Regions from separate parts of the Nocardioides nitrophenolicus genome, predicted to be linked through region 2. Evidence: predicted binding sites of a transcription regulator. Region 2 holds the regulator's gene; each other region holds the start of a gene.
The links. Region 2 encodes LexA, which represses DNA repair genes until DNA is damaged. Its sites were predicted from a motif close to TCGAACANNTGTTCGA; they were not measured.
Positions count from the first base shown of each region.

Region 1: a site for LexA is predicted at 4,626-4,641, ahead of JOD66_RS07245 (HNH endonuclease signature motif containing protein). Genes of this name have one in related genera too.
Region 3: a site for LexA is predicted at 2,930-2,945, ahead of JOD66_RS18095 (DUF5131 family protein). Genes of this name have one in related genera too.
Region 4: a site for LexA is predicted at 1,284-1,299, ahead of imuA' (DnaE2-dependent mutagenesis accessory factor ImuA'). Genes of this name have one in related genera too.

Region 1 covers NZ_JAFBBY010000001.1:1,459,972-1,465,898, reverse strand. The annotation lists gene JOD66_RS07280 (crotonase/enoyl-CoA hydratase family protein) at 1-68, opposite strand, end outside; gene JOD66_RS07275 (SDR family NAD(P)-dependent oxidoreductase) at 65-832, opposite strand; gene JOD66_RS07270 (thiolase family protein) at 849-2,033, opposite strand; gene JOD66_RS07265 (pyridoxamine 5'-phosphate oxidase family protein) at 2,172-2,750, shown strand; gene JOD66_RS07260 (hypothetical protein) at 2,753-3,142, shown strand; gene JOD66_RS07255 (SDR family NAD(P)-dependent oxidoreductase) at 3,139-3,927, shown strand; gene JOD66_RS07250 (nuclear transport factor 2 family protein) at 3,924-4,382, shown strand; gene JOD66_RS07245 (HNH endonuclease signature motif containing protein) at 4,689-5,927, shown strand, end outside.
Region 2 covers NZ_JAFBBY010000001.1:1,309,598-1,315,524, reverse strand. The annotation lists gene JOD66_RS06455 (SGNH/GDSL hydrolase family protein) at 16-687, shown strand; gene JOD66_RS06450 (ATP-dependent DNA helicase) at 738-2,735, shown strand; gene JOD66_RS06445 (MXAN_6640 family putative metalloprotease) at 2,759-4,342, opposite strand; gene lexA (transcriptional repressor LexA) at 4,410-5,159, opposite strand; gene JOD66_RS06435 (LysM peptidoglycan-binding domain-containing protein) at 5,443-5,832, shown strand.
Region 3 covers NZ_JAFBBY010000001.1:3,707,307-3,713,233, forward strand. The annotation lists gene JOD66_RS18085 (helix-turn-helix transcriptional regulator) at 8-187, opposite strand; gene tcmP (three-Cys-motif partner protein TcmP) at 1,017-2,177, shown strand; gene JOD66_RS18095 (DUF5131 family protein) at 2,167-2,913, opposite strand; gene JOD66_RS18100 (DUF4238 domain-containing protein) at 3,262-4,407, opposite strand; gene JOD66_RS18105 (hypothetical protein) at 4,636-5,927, opposite strand, start outside.
Region 4 covers NZ_JAFBBY010000001.1:5,497,224-5,503,150, reverse strand. The annotation lists gene JOD66_RS26405 (DNA polymerase Y family protein) at 1-668, opposite strand, end outside; gene imuA' (DnaE2-dependent mutagenesis accessory factor ImuA') at 668-1,273, opposite strand; gene JOD66_RS26395 (SDR family oxidoreductase) at 1,765-2,649, opposite strand; gene JOD66_RS26390 (enoyl-CoA hydratase family protein) at 2,737-3,498, shown strand; gene JOD66_RS26385 (CoA transferase subunit A) at 3,495-4,388, shown strand; gene JOD66_RS29690 (CoA-transferase subunit beta) at 4,385-5,155, shown strand; gene JOD66_RS26375 (NAD(P)H-dependent flavin oxidoreductase) at 5,152-5,927, shown strand, end outside.

The sequences.
Region 1 (5,927 bases), 150 kb from region 2:
CGGTCGATGGTGATGACGAGGACGCCGTCGCTCACCTCGGTGCGGACCGGGCCGAGCTCCTCGCTCACCGCGGCGCCATCCGGATCGCGCCGTCGAGGCGGATCGTCTCGCCGTTGAGGTAGTCGTTCTCGAGGATGTGCAGCGCGGTGCTGGCGTACTCCTCGGGGCGGCCCAGCCGTGACGGGTGGGGCACCTGGGCGCCGAGCTTGGCGATGACCTCGTCGCCGTGCCGGCTGAGGATCGGGGTGTCGAAGACACCGGGCGCGATGCTGCAGACCCGCACCAGGGAGCGGGCCAGGTCGCGAGCCGCCACGACGGTCAGCCCGACCACGCCGGCCTTGGCCGAGGCGTACGGCAGCTGGCCGACCTGGCCCTCCCACGCGGCCACGGACGCGGTCAGCACGCAGGCCCCGCGCTGGCCGTCCTCCGGCTCGTTGGCCGCCATGCTCGCGGCCGCGAGGCGCAGCACGTTGAAGGTGCCGTTGAGGTTGATGTCGACGATCTCCCGGTACGCGTCGTAGTCGCCGGCGCTGCCGTCGCGGTTGACGACCCGTACCGTGCCACCGCGACCGGCGCAGTGCACCAGGTGACGAAGCGGTGCCCGCTGGGTCGCGAGGTCGACCGCCCGGCCGACCGCATCGGCGTCGCGCACGTCGGCCGGCGCGAAGCTGGCCAGCTCACCCAGCTTCTCGGCCACCTCGGCCCCGGCCGAGCCGGGGAGGTCGACGATCGTGGTCGGGACGCCCCGGTCCACCAGTCGGGTGACGGTGGCCAGGCCGAGGCCGGAGGCCCCGCCGGTGACGATGGCGGAGCCTGCGCTGCTGAGGATCACGGTGCTGCCTTTCGGGTCAGGAGAGGATCTCGATGATGGTGGCGTTGGCCATGCCGCCCGCCTCGCACATCGACTGCAGGCCGTAGCGGCCGCCGGTCTGCTCGAGGTGGTTGATCAGGGTGGTCATCAGGCGGATGCCCGAGGCGCCCAGCGGGTGGCCCAGCGCGATCGCCCCGCCCCGCGGGTTGAGCCGCTCCGCGGGCAGGCCGGGGAACTCCGCGGCCCAGGCGAGCGGGACCGGCGCGAACGCCTCGTTGATCTCGACCGCGTCCATCTGGTCGATCGACAGCCCGGCGCGGGCCAGCGCCTTGGCGGTCGCGGGGATCGGGCCGGTGAGCATCAGCGTGGGGTCGTCGCCGACGACCGAGGACGCGACGATCCGGGCGCGGGGGCGCAGCCCGAGCTCGGCCGCCCTGGTCGCGCTCATGACCAGGACGGCGCCGGCACCGTCGGTGATCTGGCTGGAGTTGCCCGCGGTGACCTTCCAGTCGACCTGCGGGTGGGCCGCGCGGTTCTCGTCGGTGCCGAAGACCGCCCGCAGCTCGCCGAGCCGGTCGGCCGTCGTACCGCGCCGGATGGACTCGTCGAGTGCCACGACGCCGCCGTCGGGCGTGGTCACGGGGACGATCTCGTCGTCGAAGCCCCCGGAGTCGGCCGCCGCGGCGGCGAGCTCGTGGGAGCGCGCGGAGTACTCGTCGAGCCCGCGCCGGCTCAGTCCCCACTTGTCGGCGACCAGCTCGGCGGCGACGCCCTGACCGCTCAGGTGCGGGAACCGCGCGTGGACGGCGGGCCCGTGCGGGTCCGCGCCCATCCGGGCCGAGCCCATCGGCACCCGGCTCATCGACTCGATGCCGCCGGCGACGACGATGTCGTGCACCCCGGCGCGGACCGCCTGCGCGGCGAACTCGAGGGCCTGCTGACCCGAGCCGCACTTGCGCTCGATCGTCACCGACGGCACGTGCACGGGATAGCCGGACGCGAGCCAGGCCTGGCGGCCCGGCGTGGCCGACTGCTCGCCGGCCTGGCTCACGCAGCCGACCATGAAGTCCTCGACGGTGCCGGGATCGATGCCGGTACGCCGGACCAGGCCCTGCAGTGCCGCCGCGAGGAGGTCCACGGCGTGGACCTCGGACAGTGCGCCGCCCGGCTTGCCCCTGCCCATGGGGGTGCGGACCGCGTCGACGATGACGGCATCGGTCATGGGAACCTCCGAGTCTCATTGATGATCATCATTATCCTATCGTGGTCGGGCTCTTGCGGGAAGACGGAAATCTCGTGTAATCATGATCACAGATCCAGCGACGGGGCCCCGCGCCCGTCGCGACCGCGAGGAGGCGTCATGTCCCAGCCCGCCCAGCCGGCCACGGAGCTCGGCACCCAGAACCTCGAGAAGCTCGCCGGCACCCAGCTCGACCTGAGCGACCGGGTGGAGCTGCTCGACACCCAGACGGAGTGCACCTTCGTCTACGTCAACGACCAGGGCTGGCCGTGCGGCGTCGTGATGAGCTACATCAACGTCGACGGCACCTTCTGGCTGACCGCGGTCGAGGGCCGCGGCCACGTCCGGGCGCTGGCCGCCGACCAGCGGGTCTCGATCGTCGTCTCCAGCACCGGCAGCGGGCTCGAGGGACGCCGGATGCTGTCGGTGCGCGGGCAGGTCACCGTCCACCGCGACCGGGAGACCGTCGACTGGTTCCTGGACCGGTTCACCCGCGCTCTCCAGCCGGCCGACCCGGACTCCTGGCGCGCCCTGCTCGACAGCCCCCAGCGGGTGGTCTTCGAGGTGCGCCCGGTCGGCATCACCGCCAGCCACGACCAGCGCAAGATCCCCGGCAACGGCCGGGGCATGGCCAAGGGCGCCGACGTCGGGCGCGCGAAGGGCGAGGCCGTCTCGTCCTCCACGAGCGCGGGAGCCTGAGCGTGGCCCGGCACCTGATGGTCGTCCTCTCGAACGCCAGGCCGGACCGCGAGGACGAGTTCAACCGCTGGTACGACGCCCACCTGGTCGACACCATCGACAAGCTCGACGGCTTCGCGACCGGGCAGCGGTTCGAGCGGGCCGCACTGCCGGACGCGCCGGAGATGCCGTACCGCTATCTCGCCGTCTACGAGGTCGAGGAGGACCGGCTGGAGGATGCCTACGCCGGCTTCCTGCACGGTCGCCGGGACCGGGCCGAGGCCGCCGCGACCGGGCGGGAGCCGCTGGTGTCGGTCTCCGACAGCCTCGACCCCTCCACCTTCCTGGTCGGCTTCTTCAGTGCGACCGGGGAGGCCCAGGTGTCGCGGCGACTCCTCGGGAGCGACCGATGAGCCCCCGGGGCGTCGGGCCCCGGCTCGCCGACCGGGTGGCGGCCGTGGTCGGCGGCGGCTCCGGCATGGGCCGGGCGGTGTCGCTCCGGCTCGCGGCCGAGGGCGCACACGTCTACGTGGCCGACCTGTCCGTGGAGGCGGCCGACGCCGTGGCCGGCGACATCGTGGCCGCCGGGGGAGCGGCCACGGGCGTCGGGCTCGACGCCACCGACAACGACGCGCTGCGCGCGTTCTACGCGCGGATCGAGACCGAGCACGGCCGGCTGCACGTGCTGCACAACCAGGTCGGCATGCCCGGCGCCGGCGGCATCGACGTCACCGAGGACGACTTCCAGCGCTCGATCGACGTCAACGTCAAGAGCGCCTTCTTCGTCGCCTCGCTCGGCTACGACCTGGTCAAGAGAGCCGGTGGCACGGGGTCGATCACGATGACCGCCTCGACCGCCGCCCTGATCGGCTCGCCCTTCAGCCCGCTCTACTCGCTGTGCAAGGGCGCGCTCACGGCGTACACCCGCGCGCTCGCGCTGGTGGGCGGTCCGGAGGGAGTGCGGGTCAACTGCATCTGCCCGGGGCCGGTCGACACGCCCATGCTGCCGACCTTCTTCGGGCGCGATCCCGGCGCCGACGTCGCCGACCTGATGGGCACCTTCATCTCGCTCATCCCCCTGGGGAGGGCCGCCAGTCCCGACGAGATCGCCGGGGTCGTCGCCTTCCTCGCCAGTGACGACGCCGGCTTCGTGACCGGCGTGACCATCCCGATCGACGGAGGACAGACCGCGAAATGACCACCACCGACCTGACCGACGACCTCGGAGTGCTCGGCGCCCGCAGCGCCCGGGTGTACTTCCGCTATGCCCGCGCGGTCGACGAGGGCGACCTCGACACCCTGCGCGCGCTGGTCACCGACGACATCAAGATCACCCGGGGCGACCACCCGACCGAGGACGGCGTCGAGGCATTCCTCGACGTGTACCGGGCACACAACGCCCTCGGCATCCCGGTCTGCAAGCACGTCGTCACCAATGTGCTCGCCGAGCGCGACGGCGACGACGTCGTGACCCATGCCTACTTCGAGGCCACCATGCTCGAGGAGGAGGGCACCCGCGTGATCATCGGGGTGTACGACGACGTCCACCGCGAGGTCGACGGGGAGCTCAAGCTCGCCCACAAGCGGATCCGGGTGCAGCGGACCCTGCACCTGCCGCCCGCCGGCGCCACGCACGTGCACGTCGGCAAGTGACCACCCGCCGCGGCGGGCAGGCCACGTCGGCCGGCCCGGCGCGGGGGCGGCCGAACGCGTCGAGCTGTGCCTGCGGCTCGGCGAGCGTGGCGGCCCGAGGCTGCTGGTCGAGTCGGGAGGACAGGGTCTGGTGGAACCGCCTCTTCCCGCGAGCTGTGGGCGCGCCGTGCCACCGCCCAGGCCACGGAGGTGTCACCGCTGTCCTGAGACATGACCCGCGCCGGCCACGGGCTCGCGCCCTGTTCGAACATATGTTCGACTTCCGTGGTAGGGTCGACGTACGTCGAATCTCGGGAAGGCCGCTCCATGTCCGTCACGCCACTGTCCGTCCAGCCGTTGCTGGCCGCGGTGGCCGAGGCGCGCGCCGCGCTGGCCCGGGTCGGGGATCTGCAGCCGCTGTACCTGTCGACCGCCGAGAAGGAACGGCTGCTCCTGGAGGCGAGCGCGCTGGCCGCCCAGGTCGAGGAGCTGCGGCTGCGGGCTCTGGGTGATGCGGGTGACGTCGCTGCCGTGCACGGTGCTCGTGACGCGGGGGTGTGGCTGGCTCATGCCGCCCACCTGGATCCCGTCGCCACGCGGGCCGATCTGAAGCTGGCCCGCGCCTTGGGCGAACGGCCGGCCGTGGCGGCGGGGATGCGGACCGGGGCGGTGAATCCCGCGCAGGCGCGGGTGATCGCGGCCGCGGTGGCGGACCTGCCCGCCGCGCTCGGGCCCGAGGTCCGGGCCGACGCCGAGGCCCGGCTGGTGGCATACGCCGGCGAGTTCGGTCCGGTCGAGCTGCGCCGGCTGGGGCGGCGGATCCTCGACGTGGTGGCTCCCGAGATCGCCGAGGGAGAGCTCGCCCGCAGGCTCGAGGCCGAAGAGACGGCTGCCCGTGAGCGGGCGTCGTTGACCTTCCGTGACCTCGGCGACGGAAGGTCCCGGTTCTCCGGTGTGCTGCCCAGGGCTGGGGTGGAGCGGCTCAAGGGCTACCTCGACGCCTTCGCCAACCCCGCCCGCCCCGACCCCGCCGGCCCCGGCGACGATCCGAACCGTGAGGCGAATCCCGACCTCGCGCGAACGCCGTTACGCCGCCGCCGGGCCTGGGTGTTCCTCGAGCTGCTCGAGCCGCTCGACCCCGACCGGCTGCCCGAACACGGTGGCGACGCGACCCAGGTCAGTGTCACGGTCGGGCTGGCGGAGCTGCGGGCCGACCTGGCCGCCGCCGGCGTCCTTGCCGACGACGGCGACCAGGCCATCTCGGCCAGCGAGGCCCGGCGCCTGGCGTGTCAGGCCCGGATCATCCCGGTCGTTCTCGACGGGCGCAGTCGTCCGCTCGACCTGGGGCGTTCCGCGCGGCTGTTCCGACCCGCTCAGCGGGTCGCGGCCCGGCTGCGCGACCACACCTGCCGCGCCGAGGGCTGCGCCGTCCCCGCTCGTTGGTGCCATCTCCACCACGAGGACCCCTGGTCCCGGGGTGGATCGACCGACCTCGATCGAGCCGTGACCCTGTGCGGGTTCCACCACCACCGCATCCACGACCACCGCTACACCCACCAAAGCATG
Region 2 (5,927 bases):
ACGGATGATCCCGGCGTGACTCGGCACCGGATCCTGCTCGGACTGCTCGCGCTCGTGCTCGCCACCGTGGCGAGCACCACGCTGCTGGCGCGCGCCGGCGCGCGCCCGGACCCGTGCGCGACGAAGCGGGAGCGGGCCGAGGAGAGGGGAGTGCTGGTGACCGGAGCGGGTGCGCGGGTGCTGGTGATCGGCGACTCCTACTCGGTCGGCGCCGGGGTGCGCCCCGACCAGTCGTGGCCGGTGCGGCTGCCCGGCCGGGTCCGCGTCGACGGCTTCTCCGGCAGCGGCTTCAGCGTGGGCGCGAGTCCGTGCGGAGACGTGTCGTACGCCACCCGGGCGGCCCGCGAGCGGCTCGCCGGCGTGGACCTGGTGGTCGTCGAGGGTGGCCTCAACGACGCCGACCAGCCTCTCGCCGACCTGGAGACCGGCTATCACCGGCTGCTGCGTGCCCTCGGCGACCACTCGGTGCTGGTCGTCGGCCCGCCGCCCGCACCCCTGCTTCCGTACGACGCCGTGGCGGCGGTCGACGCCCGTCTGGCCGAGCTCGCGGCGGCCCGGGCGACGCCGTACCTCTCGATGCTGGACGTCGAGCTGACCTACCAGCCGGACCGGCTGCACCCCGACGCGGCCGGGCACCGGGTGTTCGGCGACCGCGTCGCGCAGCGGGTGCGCGAGCTCCTGCGCTGAGCTGTGGAGGGGCGCGCGAGAACGTCGGCGCCACCCTCTAGGGTTTCCCGGTGACCACCACCGCTGCCGACCGCACCTCCCCGGTCCGCGACCTGCTCGCGACGGCGGTGGCGGCGCTCGGCGGCGAGCAGCGCGACGGCCAGGTCGCGATGGCCGAGGCGGTCGCCGACGCCTTCGCCGACAAGGAGCACCTCCTCGTCCAGGCCGGCACCGGCACCGGCAAGTCCCTCGGCTACCTCGTCCCCGCGCTGCTCCACGACCAGCGCGTCGTGATCGCCACCGCCACCCTCGCCCTGCAGCACCAGCTCGTCGAGCGCGACCTGCCCCGGCTGGTCAAGGCCGTCGGCACGGTCCCGGGCGTCGACGCGTCGTACGCCGTGCTCAAGGGGCGCTCCAACTACGCCTGCCTCCACCGCATCCGCGAGGGTGCTCCCGACGACCAAGGCGAGCTGATCCAGGCCGAGGACGCCATGGGCGCGATGGGCCGCAAGGTGCTGGCGCTGCGGGAGTGGGCCGAGCGGGCCGCCGAGGAGCGCACGACCGGCGAGCGCGACGACGCCCCCCGCCACACCGACAAGGAGTGGCGTCAGGTCAGCGTGACCGCGCGCGAGTGCGTCGGCGCGAGCAAGTGCCCCTTCGGCGAGGAGTGCTTCGCCGAGCGCGCCAAGGAGAAGGCGCAGAAGTCCCACCTCATCGTCACCAACCACTCCCTGCTCGCCATCGACGCGATCGAGGGGATCCCGATGATCCCCGAGTACGACGCCGTGGTGATCGACGAGGCCCACGAGCTCGCCGCGCGGGTGACCCAGGCCGCCACCGACGAGCTGTGGGCCGCCGAGGTCGAGCGGGCCGCCCGGCGCAGCATCCGCCACGTCGAGGGGGAGGAGGCCGAGGACCTCGCCGATGCCGCCGACGCGCTGCGGGCCGCGATCACCGACGCCCCGGCCGGCCGCTTCGAGGAGCTGCCCGAGGCGCTCGCCGACGCCCTGGTGCTCGTCCGCGACGCCGCGCGCGCCTGCGTGGGCGCCTTCCCCCGGACCGAGTCCGGCAGCGAGCCCGACGCGGCGATGACCCAGGCCAAGGGCATGGTCCAGGAGGTGCTGACGACCGCCGAGCGGATGGCCGCGAACTCCGAGGCCGACGTGCTGTGGCGCACCGAGGGCACCGACCGGATCCCGCCGATGCTGTGCGTCGCCCCGCTGCAGGTGTGGGCCCAGATGCGCGACAAGCTGCTGTCCGACAACACCGTCGTGCTGACCTCCGCCACCTTGATGCTCGGCGGTGACTTCGCGACCGTCGCCGGCTCGGTCGGGCTCAAGCCGTCGGAGCGGGTGGCCCCCGAGGCGCCCCGCTCGGACTGGCCCGACGACGCCCAGCCGTGGCGCGGGCTCGACGTCGGCAGCCCCTTCGACTACGCCAAGCAGGGCATCCTGTACGTCGCCCGCCACCTGCCCCCGCCCGGCCGTGACGGCCTGGGGCCGGCCCAGCTCGACGAGATCACCCAGCTGGTCGACCAGGCCGACGGCCGCACCCTCGGGCTGTTCTCCAGCCGTCGCGCGGCCGAGGCGGCCGCCGAGCACGTCCGCAAGGCGCTGCCCCACCTCACCACCCTCGCCCAGGGCGAGGCACAGCTGCCCGAGCTGGCCCGCCAGTTCGTCGAGGACCCCCACACCTGCCTGTTCGGCACCCTCGGCCTGTGGCAGGGCCTCGACGTCCCCGGCGACACCTGCCAGCTGGTGATCATCGACCGGATCCCGTTCCCGCGGCCCGACGACCCGCTGATGAGCGCGCGCCAGAAGGCCGCCGACCAGGCCGGCGGCAACGGCTTCATGCAGGTCGCCGCCACCCATGCCGCCCTGCTCCTCGCGCAGGGCGCCGGGCGGCTGATCCGCACCACCAGCGACCGCGGCGTGGTCGCCGTCCTCGACCCGCGGCTGGCGACCGCGCGCTACGGCTCGTTCCTCAAGGCCAGCCTGCCGCCGATGTGGCCGACCAGTGACCCCGCGGTGGTGCGCCAGGCCCTGGGCCGCCTCAGCGGTCGGGCCTGACGCACCAGCGGACGGTCAGTGGGTCAGCGGACGACCGTCGCGCTGACCTTCGCGGTCGCGTCCTTCTTGCCGCTGTTGGCGAAGGTGATCTCGACCCACTGCACCTTCTTGCCGAACTGGTAGCGCTTGGTCTTGTCGCCCTTGCGGTTGATCTTGACCAGCTTGGTGAGCGGCACCTGGCCCTTCTTCTTGATGGTGACCAGGACGTAGCCGCCCTTCTTGCGGGAGGGGCCGTTCACGTGCACCCGCAGGTGGGCCTTGCCGCGCACCTTGGACTTGAACCGGATGGTGCGCGAGGCGAGGTGGCGCAGCTCGACGGAGTCGGAGACCGACCGGCGCGACGTCGACAGCTTGGCGCCCCGCCACAGCTTCGCGCGCGGGTAGGCGGCACCCTCGGCGTAGTTCTGCGCCGGGCGCCGGTTGGCCGCCGCGAACCAGCCGAACTGGGTGCGCAGGTCGGTGCCGCGCGCCGCCAGCGCGGCGTTGATCGCCTGCCGCGCGTTGGCGGGGCCGGCGGCCAGGTCCCAGATGTCGCGCACCACGACCGGCATGCCGCCGGGGCCGTTGGCGGCGGGGAAGTGCTCGCTGAGGTACTTGAAGAAGATCCAGGCGCCGTACGGCGCGAGGCCCTGGCGGTGGTCCATCGGCTGCGCGGGCTGGCCGAGCGGTCCGCCCTTGAGGTACTGGCGGTTGTCGTTGATGTCCGGGTAGACCTCGTCCTCGGCCCAGGTGGCCGTGGCCTCGAGCAGCCAGGTGTCCTCGTTGACGTCGTAGGCGAACTGCACCGCGTGGAAGTACTCGTGGGCCGCGGTCACCTGGAGATTGCCGATCGGGCCGGGGACCGGGCCGAACTCGGCGTAGTCGTTGTCGAGGACGCAGTACGCCGCCGCCGTCACGTGGCCGGCGACCCGCTGGTCGGTCGTGCAGTAGCCGTAGAGGCCGCGCTTGCCGAGGTCGGCGAGGTAGACGTCGAAGACGTTGGCGCCGTTGCCGGTGCCGCCGGCGGCCTGGCCCACGGCCCCGTCGCCGACGGGAGTGCGGTAGCCCGCGGCGACGTAGCGGCTCGCGACGTTCGTCATGACGGACCGGACCTGCTGCGCCCAGGCCTGGGAGGAGGCGTCGGACGAGCTCGCGACGTAGTGGACGCAGATGTTGCCGCCGCACTCGGGGGTCGCCTCGGGCGCGGTGTAGCAGGGGAGCCCGGAGCCGTTGGTGCACTCGATGCCACCCGAGCCCGGCGGCGGCCGGTAGCCGGTGCCGGGGCGGGCGAGCAGCCGGGCGGCGTCGTCCTGCAGACCGGCCGGCAGGTCGTCGCGGGTCAGCGCGAGGTCGCGCAGCGCCATGGTCAGGTCGGCACCGGTCTCGGGGGTGCCCGTCGGCGCCGTCTCCACGATGTCCTGCACCGTCGCGAGCGCCTGCTCGGCGGTCTCCTGGGCGGTGTCGTCGACGTCGACGGGCACGGCGACGCCGGCAGGGGGCGCGGGGACGGTGTCGTCGGCCTGCGCCGCGGCGCCCAGGAAGGGCACGGCGAGCAGGGCCGCGAGCAGAGCGCTGAGCAGGAGGGGGAGGGGCAGCCCGATGAAGGGGAAGTGGCTGCGACGAGGCATCAGGACCGGCCTAGGGTAGGGCGACAGGACATGGCTGACCCTATGTCACCGGCCGGTCGGGCAAACCTCACACCCGCCGGAGCACCGCCGTCACCTTGCCGAGGATGGTCGCGTTCGTGCCGTCGATCGGCTCGAACGCCGGGTTGTGGGGGAGCAGCCAGACCTGACCTGCCTTGCGCTGGAAGGTCTTGACCGTCGCCTCGCCGTCGATCATCGCGGCGACGATCTCGCCGTTCTCGGCCGTGGGCTGCTGGCGGATGACGACGTAGTCGCCGTCGCAGATCGCGGCCTCGATCATCGACTCGCCGCTGACCTCGAGCAGGAACAGCTGGCCGTCGCCGACGAGCTGGCGCGGAAGCGGGAAGACGTCCTCGACCCGCTCCTCGGCGAGGATCGGGCCACCGGCCGCGATCCGGCCGACGACGGGGACGTTGGCGGGCGCCGGCGCGGCGTCGCCGATCCCGGTCTCGTCGTACGTCGTCTCCTCGGCGGCGCCCATCGCTCGGCGCGCCGCCATCACCTCGGGCAGGAACACCTCGAGCGCGCGGGGCCGGTTGGGGTCGCGCTTGAGGTAGCCCTTCTCCTCGAGGGTGCGCAGCTGGTGGGCGACGCTGGAGGTGCTGGTGAGCCCGACCGCCTGGCCGATCTCGCGCATGCTGGGCGGGTAGCCCCGCTTCTCGATGCTGTCCTTGATGTGGGCCAGGACCCGCTGCTGGCGCGGGGTCAGCCCGGTCGCGTCGGCGGGGCCGTCGGGCAGCTCGGTGACGCTGCTGGCCGGCCCGCCGTCCTTGCGCTCAGTGCCCTTGCGCTCAGCCATGGATCGCCCTCCAGATCGGATCGGGTGGTGTGGCCCGGATCGACCGGGCCCGTGTGACGACGCTAACCGAACCCACCCGCCGGTTTCAAACACCTGTTCGAACCGCGTGTCGCGACACGCCGGTCGAACGAACTTTCGAACGGTGCTGGAAATCTTCGAACACCTGATCTAATCTCGTACACATGTTCGATCGAACGCCTGATCGAACACCTTCCGTCGGACCCCCTGGATACAACCTCCCTGGTTGCAGACAGCCCCGTCCCTTCCCCCGGAGGTCATCACCATGAGCACCCTCACCGTCGCACCCCGTGTCACCCAGGTCCGCCGCTCGGCGACCGCCGCCCGCCCCGTCGCCGCTCGCCCCGCTCCGCGGGGCCAGGTCCGGCTGACCCGGCGCGGCCGTGCGGTCGTGTTCCTGCTGGCCCTGGTCGCCGTCACCCTGGCCGCGGTCTGGCTCGCCGCCGGCTCCGCCGCCACCCGCGACGGCGGCGGCGCGCCGCAGGTCCAGCTGGTGACGGTCGGTCCGGGCGACACGCTGTGGGACATCGCCAGCGACGCGGCCGCCACCTCGGGCGACGACGTGCGCGACATGATGCAGACGATCCAGCAGCTCAACACCCTCGACGGCAGCGTGGTCTACGTCGGCCAGGAGCTGCGCGTCCCGACGCACTGAGCGGTTCCCGGGCGGCCGCGCCGCCCGTCCACGAGCTCTCCGCTGACTCGACCCCAGCGGAGACCGGCCAGCATTGGCCTTGGGGAAGACGAGGG
Region 3 (5,927 bases), 2.4 Mb from region 2:
CTGCTGCTCAGGACGCCCGCGCGAGCCACTGCTCGACGTCGCTGCGACGGTATCGCGGACAGGTCGACGTCATCCACGTCACCCGCGGTCCCATCCCGCGCTGCCGCCACCGGCACAGCGTCGACTCCGACACCCGGATCCACCGGGCCACCTCGCTGCTGGTGAGGATCTCCTCCACCGTCTCCATCTGGTCACCTCCGACTCCGAGAGCGACGACCGCCGCCCGAGACATCTGACAGTCACCTAAGGAAGCGATCGGGGCTCGAGCGATCAGATGCCGACGGTGAATCTCCTGCAATGCTCCACGCCGCTGCGGACCACCGAAGCGCAGAACAGGTCCCTGGTACGCACGAAGTGCGCGAATGGGAGTTTGGGCGGTCGCCGATGCGCTGCGGGCTTTCCGCCCACTAAGACGCTAGTCGTCGACGTGACGCCTCCTAAGCGAAAGGTCCCGGGCTCGACTCTTGCCTGGGGCACGCTCAGGACTCCTGTGTTTGACCCCGACTTGGTACTGGTCGGCCATTTCGGTGGGCCTTCCGTTTCTCAGACGAGCGTGTTGGCCGAGCGCTCGCTGGTGTGCGTGACGCACTTCGGGTCAGTGCAAAGTCGCACGTGCAGGTACTAAGCGCTCGGGTCAGCCAGGCTGCCGGAGTCCTTGATCCGGCGCTCCGCGTTCACCTCGAGCGCGACCTCGCGCATGGGCGGGTAGACGCCCTTGGTCCCGAGCCTGAGTCTTGTAGCCGCCGTATTCATCGAGCCGCACAGGGGACGCCGGCGCAGGTCACCGGCCTCTGTCCTAGTTGCAACGCAGGGTCGGCAACCGATTCCAGCTAGGCCGCGGAAGCCGGCGCCCAGCGCTTGCATTGCTCCCCCGACGGACTTCTCATCGAGGAGGTAGGCGTGTGTCCTGCATCTGGAAAGCCACCCGACGAGAATGTCTGCGGAGCCCCATACCTTCGCCTTAACCTGACGAGCACCAGCGACGCCCATGAGGGCGCCTGGGCAAAGGGGAGACGATGTCGAAGGGCACTGACGCCGGGCTGCTCGACCAGCCAAAGCCGCAATCCGTCTACAAGCACGGGATCCTGGAGCAGTACGCCATCAGGTTCGCCACGATGACGGCTAGCAAGCTCCATCCCAAGAGGTCGGTCCTCTTCGATGGGTTCGCCGGGCGGGGACGATTCGATGGCGGCAAGGCCGCCTCGGCCGAGCACATGATGGTCGGCGCCCAGAAGGTCAAGAACACGACGCAGATCGACATCTTCCTCGTCGAGCAGAATCACGCGGACTGGGAGAAGCTCGACGGCGTGGCCGACGAGTACCGCGCCAGAGGGATCGAGATCGAGACGCGGCACGGCGACTGCGAGGATTTTCTCGACGAGGTGTACCAGCACGCGGCTGGCGCCAGTCTCTTCATGTTCCTCGACCCGTGTGGCGCCGTCCTGCCGTTCACGACGCTCGAACCTCTGCTCCGGAAGCGAGGTCGGTGGCCGGCCACCGAGTTCTTGATGAACTTCAACGCCGACCTGATTCGCCGCGCCGGCGGGCAGTACAAAAAGGGCCAACTGGACCTCGGAGGCGTGGCCAAGGCAGATCTTGTCTGCGGAGGAGAATGGTGGCGTGAGGTCGCGCTAGAGGCGCACATTAAGTCTGGCGGAAAGACATGGGAGGCGGCTGCCGAGGCTGTTGCGGTGGAGTACGCCAAGCGCCTCACCGCAGGAACGAACTTCGCCTGGGCCGTTGCGCCGGTGCGACGTCAGGTGCATCACCAGCCGGTGTACTTCCTCATTTTTCTCACGGCCAACCCTCACGGATTCTGGGTCTTCGGCGCGGCGGCTGCCAAAGCGCGAGAGAAGTGGCTGACCTTCATCGGCCCGGACGAGGATGAACTTGAGGGCATGTTGTTCGACACCGTCGCCGATCAACTCGAGCGCGAGCACGCAAAGGCGATCGCCACGATCACCAAAAATCTGCGCACCCTGTGCGCGGATGGTGCCGATCATCCCGTCGTGCAGCGCGTGGAACTGATCTTCGGCGAGGTTTACGGCGAAGCCAAGGAGACCGCGTTCTCGGCTGCGCTGCGTCAGCTCGTTAAGGATGAGGAGGTCGAGTTCGTGACCAAGGCCAGCAAGCCGCACGGGCACGTAATCCGCCGCGGGACCGCACTCAAATCGTAGTTAGAGTCGGCATCTCGCTCCATAGGCGACCCTCGAGCTCGCGGCCGTTGGCCTTCGGCGTGCGCCCGCCCCACTGCTTGAAGAAGAAGGCGACGTCGGCATTGATGCACTGGTCGCGGATGTCCGTAACCCACTCGGGGTCCATCGCTCGGGCGTTAGGGCCAGACTCGCCGCCGGCGATGACCCAGTCGATGTCTGTGAGGTCGAGGTTGGGAAGCGCAGTGATGAGCGGCTCACAGGAGAGGAACCTGACCGCAGCTGGCGTGGCCCGGAGGTGGTCAATTCGGTCGACGGCATCGAACGACTCGACAGAGACGCCCATCCAGAGATTGTCAGGCCAGTCGAGTTTGTCGGCGAAGCGCGCCATCCTGTGCGCTCGTTTTGTGAGGACCTGGTACGTGTGCTGAGGTGTCTCACGGATGACGTCGAAGATTTCGCGCACGAACGCGATCGGCACCTTGGCGTGGAACAGGTCGCTCATTGAGTTCACGAACACGAGCTTCGGCGACTTCCACTTGAAGGGCTGTTCGAGCGAGCCCGGGTGCGTTGTGACGCCGAAGCCCGGCCCCGAGGTGCGGGGATCCCCGTCGTTCTGGTACTTCTCGGCACCCATGGCCTTGAGCCTCTTGGACAGCGCCAGGGCGTAGCAGTTGTCACAGCCAGCAGCCACCCGGTCGCACCCGGTGACCGGGTTCCAGGTGACCTCGGTCCACTCGATCGCACTGTTCGTGGCCACCCGCACCCTCCATTGTTCGAACACGTGTTCGACACGGTGCCAGTGTGCCTCACGCAGCCAGCAGGCTAACGGCTTTTTCCGAGATGTTGGCGGCGACAACCGTCCAGGCGCCAATCGGATGCGGCTCGGCCGGAGCCCGGACTCTCGCTGAGCGGCGCGTGCGATGGGGCACCGGTCTAGCGCGATCCGCTCGCCCCCAAGGGATGCCCCATGTACGCGTGCGCGCCTGGCGATGTGCTGGACTCGGACTAGGTCGACCAAGAACGCAACCTCATGCCGCGCCGGCGCCTTGACGGCTTGCTCCGTCCTGAGCCGAACCGTCACATCGATGCGGTCGTGTGGAGCGCCTCACCCCCCGGGCAGGTTCTCATCTCCCGCCGCAGGCACAACGGTCTCGGGCCGAGATCCGAGTCGGCGCGGGATCGGCCAGGTCAGATCGCCTAGCGACATTCCTTCGCGCTCCGGACCGTCGTCTTCGGACAGCACCTTCGGCATTGCCGCAAGCTGCTCGTCGGAGAGTCTGCCGAAGAGTCCTTCCTCGCGGATCATGCGATCCGCCCCGGCGTCAGTCCAACCATGCCGCCGCGGTGAGGGCAACACGACGGGAGCGGCGAACGGATCCGCGTCGGGGTGGCAGTAGACGTAATGCCGGGCGCTCCAGGCGGTCTGCTGGTTAAACGATTTGGCGTGCTCGGGGTCGGCAACGTGTTTTTGGTCAGGCACAAAGCCCAGGGCGGCGGGGAATCGATCTCGCGGCTGGATCGTCATCCCAAGGCTCTGGGTCAACGGAATGTAGAACAGAGCGGCGGTCATGATGCCCAAGCCCATCCCGGCCGGATGGTCGTCGCCAGCGACGAGGGAGACTGGATGGTCACTGGTACCGAGGGCGACGTCCTCGAACTTCAGGAGCGTCCAGTGCCACGACATGAGGTGCGCAGTCAGCCCCGGCAAGGTGCGGAGCAGGAAGTCCATATGGTCCCCGGGGTCGGGTTCAAGAGTGGGTCCGCCCGGCTTTGTCAGATCCGTCCACTCCCAGTCGAGTTGCTCCTCACTTAGCCTCACCCCCTCACGGGTTTCGATCAGGCGCCGCAACGACTCCTTGCCAGAGGTCCCCACGAGAATCCGAATGTGGAAGGCGTCCAACGCAGTCTGGCCGTGACGGATCTCCTCGCCGCGGAGATATTGCAGTGCAACCCATGCCGCCAGCGCCTCACGATCAACCGGCTGAAGCGGCCAGGTCCCATGACCTACAGCACGCAAAGCCGTCGCGGCCGGTCCCTCGAAGGTGCCGAAGAACTCCTCGAACATGTCCGAGGGAGTCCCATCTAGTAGCTCGACCGTGTAGAAGTCCTTGATGACCGACGCATCTGAAGTAGCAAGGACGATCGGCTCGTCTCCAGGCAGCTCGATGCGCTTGATCCGGGACGACTCGTTGGCAAACCCCTTCAGGTAGAACTGCGAGATGACGTGCTGACGACGTACTCGACTGACCACGGGCCAACGGTACGTGCAGCCAGCAGTCACCCCTCCGCATCGACCTAGATCCGGTCAGTTCGCCGCCTTTCGGTGCGCACTTGAACGCACTCATCCGGATGACCGTCCCTCGTGAGTAGTGTCGAACAGACTGAGCTGCTCGAGAATCATCACGAGGGGGCCGACTCGCACATGTCGCGCCTCAGATCTGCATCGCCGTGGCGACTAGTGCGGTCTGTCGATCCGGGATCAGGCGAACGGGTCCTTGGCGTCCGGCGCGGTGCGGTCAAGCCATGCCAAGAGGTCCGACTCAGACCGGAACTGGTGACGATCTACCAGTTCCGCGAAGGCGAGTATGCAGCGATAGAGCGTGTTCTGACCGAACGCTGCAGCTTTGGAAACCCTCGTGCGAGAGTCGGCGCTGAAGCCTTGGTGACCGACCTCGCTGCGCAGGTTGTAAAGCGCCTCCAAAGCCGCGGCGTCGCGTCGGTCGGCCGGGAGGAGGGCGAGAACGCGCTTGACGAAACGCGCCGTGACCCCAGGCCCGGTCGCGTGGTCGCTGACAAGCGCCTCTAGGGCGACCACAAGGTGAAGGATCTCGACATCCCGAGCGGAGTCCTGGCCGGCTAGGCGTGCGAGGCGGCATGCTGCGGCCAGCCTGCGGGCTAGTCCTTGCTCGGCGACCGGAGCCTCGGCGCGAGCAACGAGATCCACGAGGGTGGTGGGCTGCGCAAGCACCGCAGCCACGTCGACGTGAGGCTGTGGGGTGTCGAAATCAATGGCGTCGACGCGAGTCGCCCTGGTGCTCACCTGGATGAGGCTGACCGGCAGGGAGCCGTCCTCATGCGAAGTCGGCTCACGGGGGTACTCAGTGGTGGATGGCGTGCCAAGGATCCACGGCGGCGCCGACGCGAAGGGCTCTGGCCATTGATCGATGATCCACATGGCACCCAGCAGGGCTTCAACCAGTTCCATGGCCCGGATACCGGCGCCGACGTCGACGGAATCGATGGCGACAGCGATGAGTCCGATGCCCTCGCCTGGTGGGCCGTCTTCGAAGAGGGCCGGTTCACTGCGGAACGCGAGAACGTTCTCGGTCCACCAGACGTCAGAGGTGAAGTGAAAGGAGTGCCCAGTGAACTCCTTGGCGAAGGAGTCGAATACTGACTCGGTGGCGTCGTTGAACGGGCCTAACAGAACCCGGTCACGCAGTTTCGCGACTTCTTCGACACCGAGGAAGTCGAGGCCACCCACAGGCACAACCGTGACCGAACGAGCAAAGCGCTTCGCGACTCGGTCGGCGAGTCGCTGACCAAGCCCTTTGTCCTTCGCAGCACCGGACTTGACCTCCCCGATCGCCGACATTATCTCTCGCTCGACATAGTGGGCGTCGGCTTGCTCGGGAGCCGCAAGCTGACTCTGGAGCAGGAGCGCGAGCACCCGCGTGGTCTCCTGGGCGGATTGGTCGAACTCAATGTCGAAGTCGCGATCGATGCTAAACAAGACCGGCTCCCCCGAACCGCCGGGTCCCTTGAAGCGCG
Region 4 (5,927 bases), 4.2 Mb from region 2:
CTCGCCGTGAGCCGGGCGAAGTCGGCGAGCAGCACCAGGCCGAGCCGGCGCAGCAGGTCGGCGAGCTCGGCGCCCTCGGGCCCGTCGTCGGCGAGGACCGTGACGGGCAGGCCGCGGAGGAACTCCGCCGAGGACCCCGGCGCGATCGAGAGACATGCCTGAGGCGGCGCCTCCCGCGCGGCCCGCTCGGCGGTGTAGAGGTCGTCGGCCGCGCCGAACCGGCTGTCCCACACCCCGGCCTGGACGAGATGCTCGGCGAGGACCGCCGCCGCGGCCTCCTCGCCGTCGATCGCGCCACCGGCCCCACGGCGGGCGAAGTAGCGTCCTGGCGCCGGGACCGCGAGCAGCCCGGGCCGCAACGGCGCCACCCCCGGCCGCACCGTCTCCACCGCCGTCAGGACCGGCTCGAACCACCGGGCGTCGCGGTCGGGGTTGGCGTCGAGCAGGACCACCTCGGGACAACGCGCCTGGGCGTCGCGGCGCCGGTGCCCCCGGCGTACGCCCTCGGCGCGGGCGGCGGCATTGCACACCACCACCTTGTTGTTGGCCAGGACGACGGCCGGCGCCGCGGCATCCAGCGCCACCCCCTGCTCGGCGCCGGAGTCCGCCAGCTCGAGCAGGCCAGCCGTGACCGACCAGTCGGGGCACCAGAGCACCATCGTCCGCATCACAGCACCACCTCCGCCCGCATCGGCATCCGCCCGCCGCCCCGGGCGACGAGGGTGGTCCGCCGCTCGCGCAGCCGGCCCCGCCCCTGACCGATCCCCTCCCAGCTGACCTGCTCGGCACTGATCCGCGCCTCACAGCGCGGCCACTCCCCCTGCACGACCAGCACCGCCGACCGCGCGCGCAACCGGGCCTCGAGGAGCGAGGCGGAACGGGCGTCGACCCCGCCCGGCGGCCGCAGCACCACGACCTTGAGCACGTCGACCAGCGCGGCGGTCACCTCGAGCCAATGCTCCCCGGGGGTGGGCACCAGGACCGTGCGGCCGAGCACGATCCCCTGCTGCTGGGCTGCCTCGGCGCCGAAGTCGTCCCAGCCGGCGAACCCGACCCACTCCCCGGCCTGGGACGCGCCCGCCGCGAGCGCCAGCCCGAGCGTCGCCGAGTCGACGCCGTAGACCCCGCCGGTGCGCAGCTGGACCAGCCCGGCGAGCAGGGGCAGCACCGGCACCCCCAGCCGGGTCGGACCACCCTCGAGGGCAGCGATCCGCCCCCGCAGCTGGTCGACGACCGACCGGGGGTCGTCGATCTCGAGGGGGCGGACGCTCATCCCACCATGTTCGAACAAGTGTTCGAACAAAGCAAGTGGTGGCCCCGCCGCTCCCGCCGACCTCCGGGTCAACGTGATTGCGGTTTGGGACCAAACCGCAACATTTCGAGCCGATCACCTGCAGTCTCTGCCCAATCCCGAGCTGGCCTGACCACCTCGCCACCCGGAGCGCGACACCACGCCGACCTCGGCGCCACCCCCGAACCCCACGGGCCAGCTCAACTGCGGTTTGGGACCAAACCGCAACATTTCGAGCCGATCACCTGCAGTCTCTGCCCAATCCCGAGCTGGCCTGACCACCTCGCCACCCGGAGCGCGACACACCACGCCGACCTCGACAACACCCCGAACCCCACGGGCCAGCTCAACTGCGGTTTGGGACCAAACCGCAACATTTCGAGCCCATCACCTGCAGTCTCTGCCCAATCCCGAACTGGCCTGACCACCACCCGCCCCGCGAACCAAGAGCGGCCGGTCAGCAAGCACCGCGCTCAGGCAGTCCCGTACACCGGCTCCGGGGTCGGCGCCTCGGCGAGCAGGTCACGCAGGGCGACACCGACCTTCTCGGCCTCCCACCGGGCGCCGTTGTCGCGCGCGGGGCCGTGCGACCACCCGTTCTCGACGGTGATGACCGATCCGTCGATCTCGATCACCCGGCCGGTGACGTCGCCGGCCTCCTCGGAGGCGAGCCAGGCCACGACGGGCGAGTTGTCCTCGGGCAGCGCCATGGCCGAGGTGTCGAACGCGCCCTCGGTCATCCGGGTCTTGGCGACCGGCGCGATCGCGTTGACGGTGACGCCGTACCGGCCCAGCTCGACGGCCGCGACCAGGGTCATGCCGGCGATGCCCGCCTTCGCGGCGGAGTACGTCGTCTGGCCGAGTGAACCCTGGAGGCCGGCGCCGGAGGAGGTGTTGATCACCCGGGCCGCGCGCTGGCGGCCCTCCTTGGCCTCGGCGCGCCAGTACGCGCCGGCGTGCCGGAGCGGGGCGAAGTGGCCTTTGAGGTGGACCCGGATGACGGCGTCCCACTCCTCCTCGCTGGTGTTGATCAGCATCCGGTCGCGCAGGAACCCGGCGTTGTTGACGAGGATGTCGAGCCCGCCGAAGGTGTCGATCGCCTGTCGGACCATGGCCTCGGCGGCGGCGAAGTCGGCGACGTCGGCACCGTTGACCACTGCTGCTCCGCCCATCGCCTCGATCTCGGCGACGACCTGGTGCGCGGGCGACTCGTCGGTGCCCTCGCCGGCGGCGGACACGCCGAAGTCGTTGACGACGACCTGCGCGCCATGGCGCGCCAGCTCCAGCGCGTGGGCGCGTCCGATTCCTCGTCCGGCACCGGTCACGATCGCGACCCGGCCTTCCAGCAACCTGCTCACTTCGGTCTCCTCTACGACGTCGGTTCGCCCACTCCGATGCGGGACAGGACGCACAATACCAAGCAAATGCTTGGTAGCATTCCCGGCATGACAGTCACCAGCGAGTTGCGGCCGGACGGGATCCGCGTCGTCACGATGAACGCTCCCCCGGTCAACGCCCTCACGGTCCAGGGCTGGTTCGACGTGGCCGCCGCACTCGACGAGGCCAGCGCCGATCTGGCGACCAAGGTCGTCGTGCTCCGCGCGGAGGGCAAGGGCTTCAATGCGGGCGTCGACATCAAGGAGATGCAGAACACCAGCGGCTTCGACGCCCTGCTCGGAGCCAACAAGGGCTGCTTCGCCGCCTTCAAGGCTGTCTACGAGTGCTCGGTCCCCGTCGTCGCGGCCGTCAACGGATTCTGCGTCGGCGGCGGCGTCGGCCTGGTGGGGAACGCCGACATCGTGGTCGCGAGCGACGACGCGTTCTTCGGCGTACCCGAGGTCAACCAGGGCGCCCTCGGCGCCGCGACCCACATGGCGCGCCTCGTCCCCCAGCACATGATGCGCACCCTCTACTTCACCGCCCGCACCATCCCCGCGCGAGAGCTCGTGCAGTTCGGCTCCGTGCTCGAGGTCGTCCCCCGCGAGCAGCTCGACGAGGCCGCCTTGAAGGTCGCCGGGGAGATCGCCGCCAAGAACACCAAGGTGATCCGGGCCGCCAAGGAGGCGCTCAACGGGATCGACCCGGTCGACGTCAACAAGTCCTACCGCTGGGAGCAGGGCTTCACCTTCGAGCTCAACCTGATGGGCGTCAGCGACGAGCTCCGCGACGACTTCGCCGGAACCACCAAGGCCGGAGGCGCCCAGTGAGCCGCAAGCCCCGCGACAAGCGGACGTCGATCGACGACGTGATCGCCTCGCTCGAGAGCGGGATGACCATCGGGATCGGCGGCTGGGGCCCGCGGCGCAAGCCGATGGCCCTGGTCCGCGCGATCTGCAACTCCGACCTCGAGGACCTCACCATCGTCAGCTGGGGCGGTGCCGACGTCGGCCTGCTCGCCCGTGCCGGCAAGATCCGGCGCCTGGTCTACGCCTTCGTCAGCCTCGACTCGATCCCCCTGGAGCCGAACTTCCAGCGCGCCCGCCAGACCGCGGCGATCCCCGAGATCGTCGAGCTCGACGAGGGGATGTTCCAGACCGGACTCAAGGCCGCGGCCGAGCGGCTGCCGTTCCTGCCGATGCGCGCCGGGCTGGGATCCGACGTCCTGGTCAACAACCCGTGGATCAAGACCGTCACCAGCCCGTACGACGACGGAGTCGGCCACGAGGAGCTGGTCGCCGTGCCCGCGCTCAAGCTCGACGTCGCACTGGTCCACCTCAACCGCGCCGACATGCACGGCAACGCGACCTACCTCGGCCCGGACCCGTACTTCGACGACCTGTTCGCGATGGCGGCCGACCGCACCTATCTCAGTGTCGAGCAGATCGTCGACACCGCCGGGCTCACCGTCGACACCCCCGTCCAGCGGGTGCTGCTGAACCGGATGATGGTCACCGGCGTGGTCGAGACCCCCAACGGTGCGCACTTCACCAACTGCGTGCCCGACTACGAGCGCGACGAGCGCTTCCAGAAGGCGTACGCCTCGGCGGCGTCCGGATCCGACGAGGACTGGCAGGCATTCCACGACCGCTTCCTCGCCGGCGACGAAGCGGCCTACCAAGCGGCCGTTCGGGCCTTCACCGAGGAGAACGCCAAGTGAGCGACTACACCCGGGCGGACGTCTGCGCCGCCGCGATCGCCGACGCCTTCAAGGACGACGGCGAGATCTTCGCCAGCCCGATGGGACTGCTGCCCATGCTCGGCGTCCGGCTCGCCAAGCTCACCAGCAACCCGGACCTGGTGATCTCCGACGGCGAGGCGTTCTTCCTCGCCGGTACGCCGCCGCTGTTCGCGAAGGGCGACGTCGTCGAGGGCTGGATCCCGTTCCGCAAGGTCTTCGACGTGATCGCCTACGGCCGGCGGCACGTGATGATGGGCGCCACCCAGGTCGACCGCGACGGCAACCAGAACATCTCCGCGATCGGGCCGTTCGCCCAGCCGACCCGCCAGCTGCTCGGCTCCCGCGGGGCGCCGGGCAACACGGTGGGCCACCGCACGTCGTACTGGGTCCCCCGCCACTCCCCCCGCGTCTTCGTCGAGCGGGTCGACACCGTCTCCGGCGTCGGCCCGAAGCGCGCGAAGGCCGCCGGCATCGGCGCGAGCCGCTACAACGACATCCACCGGGTCGTCAGCAACCTCGGGGTCTTCGACATGGGGGGCGCGGACGACACGATGCGCCTGGTCTCGCTCCACCCCGGCGTGAGCGTCGACGACGTCGTCGCCGCCACCGGGTTCGCGCTCGAGATCCCGGCCGAGGTCGCGTCCACCCGGGAGCCGACCTACGAGGAGCTGACCCTGATCCGCGAGATGCTCGACCCGAAGGGTCTGCGCTTCAAGGAGGTTCCCCAGGAAGAGGTGGCGCAGTGATCGCCCAGCAGCTCCGTACGCCCTTCACCGACCTGGTCGGCGTACCTCACCCCGTCGTCCAGACCGGCATGGGCTGGGTCTCCGGCCCGCGCCTGGTGTCCGGCACAGCCAACGCCGGCGGCCTCGGCATCCTCGCCTCGGCGACGATGACCTTCGCCGAGCTCGAGGCCGCGATCATCGAGGTCAAGGGCCGCACCGACCGGCCGTTCGGCGTCAACCTGCGCGCCGACGCCGGTGACGCCGCCGACCGCTGCCAGCTGCTCATCGACCACGGGGTGAAGGTCGCGTCCTTCGCACTCGCCCCCAAGCCCGAGCTGATCGCCAAGCTCAAGGAGCACGACATCGTCGTGATGCCGTCGATCGGCGCGGCCAAGCACGCGGTCAAGGTCGCCTCGTGGGGCGCCGACGCGGTCATGGTCCAGGGCGGCGAGGGCGGCGGCCACACCGGCGCCGTACCCACCACGCTGCTGCTCCCGACCGTCCTCGACGCCGTCGACATCCCGGTCATCGCCGCGGGCGGCTTCTTCGACGGCCGCGGTCTCGCCGCCGCGCTGTCGTACGGCGCGGCCGGCGTCGGCATGGGCACCCGCTTCCTGCTCACCCGCGACTCCGCGGTCCCGCAGGCGGTCAAGGAGCTCTACCTGTCGAAGGGCCTGTCCGACACCGTCGTCACGACCAAGGTCGACGGCATGCCGCACCGGATCCTGCGCACCGACTTCGTCGAGTCGCTCGAGGAGACCTCCGCGGTACGCCGGCTCGGCCCGACCGCGCG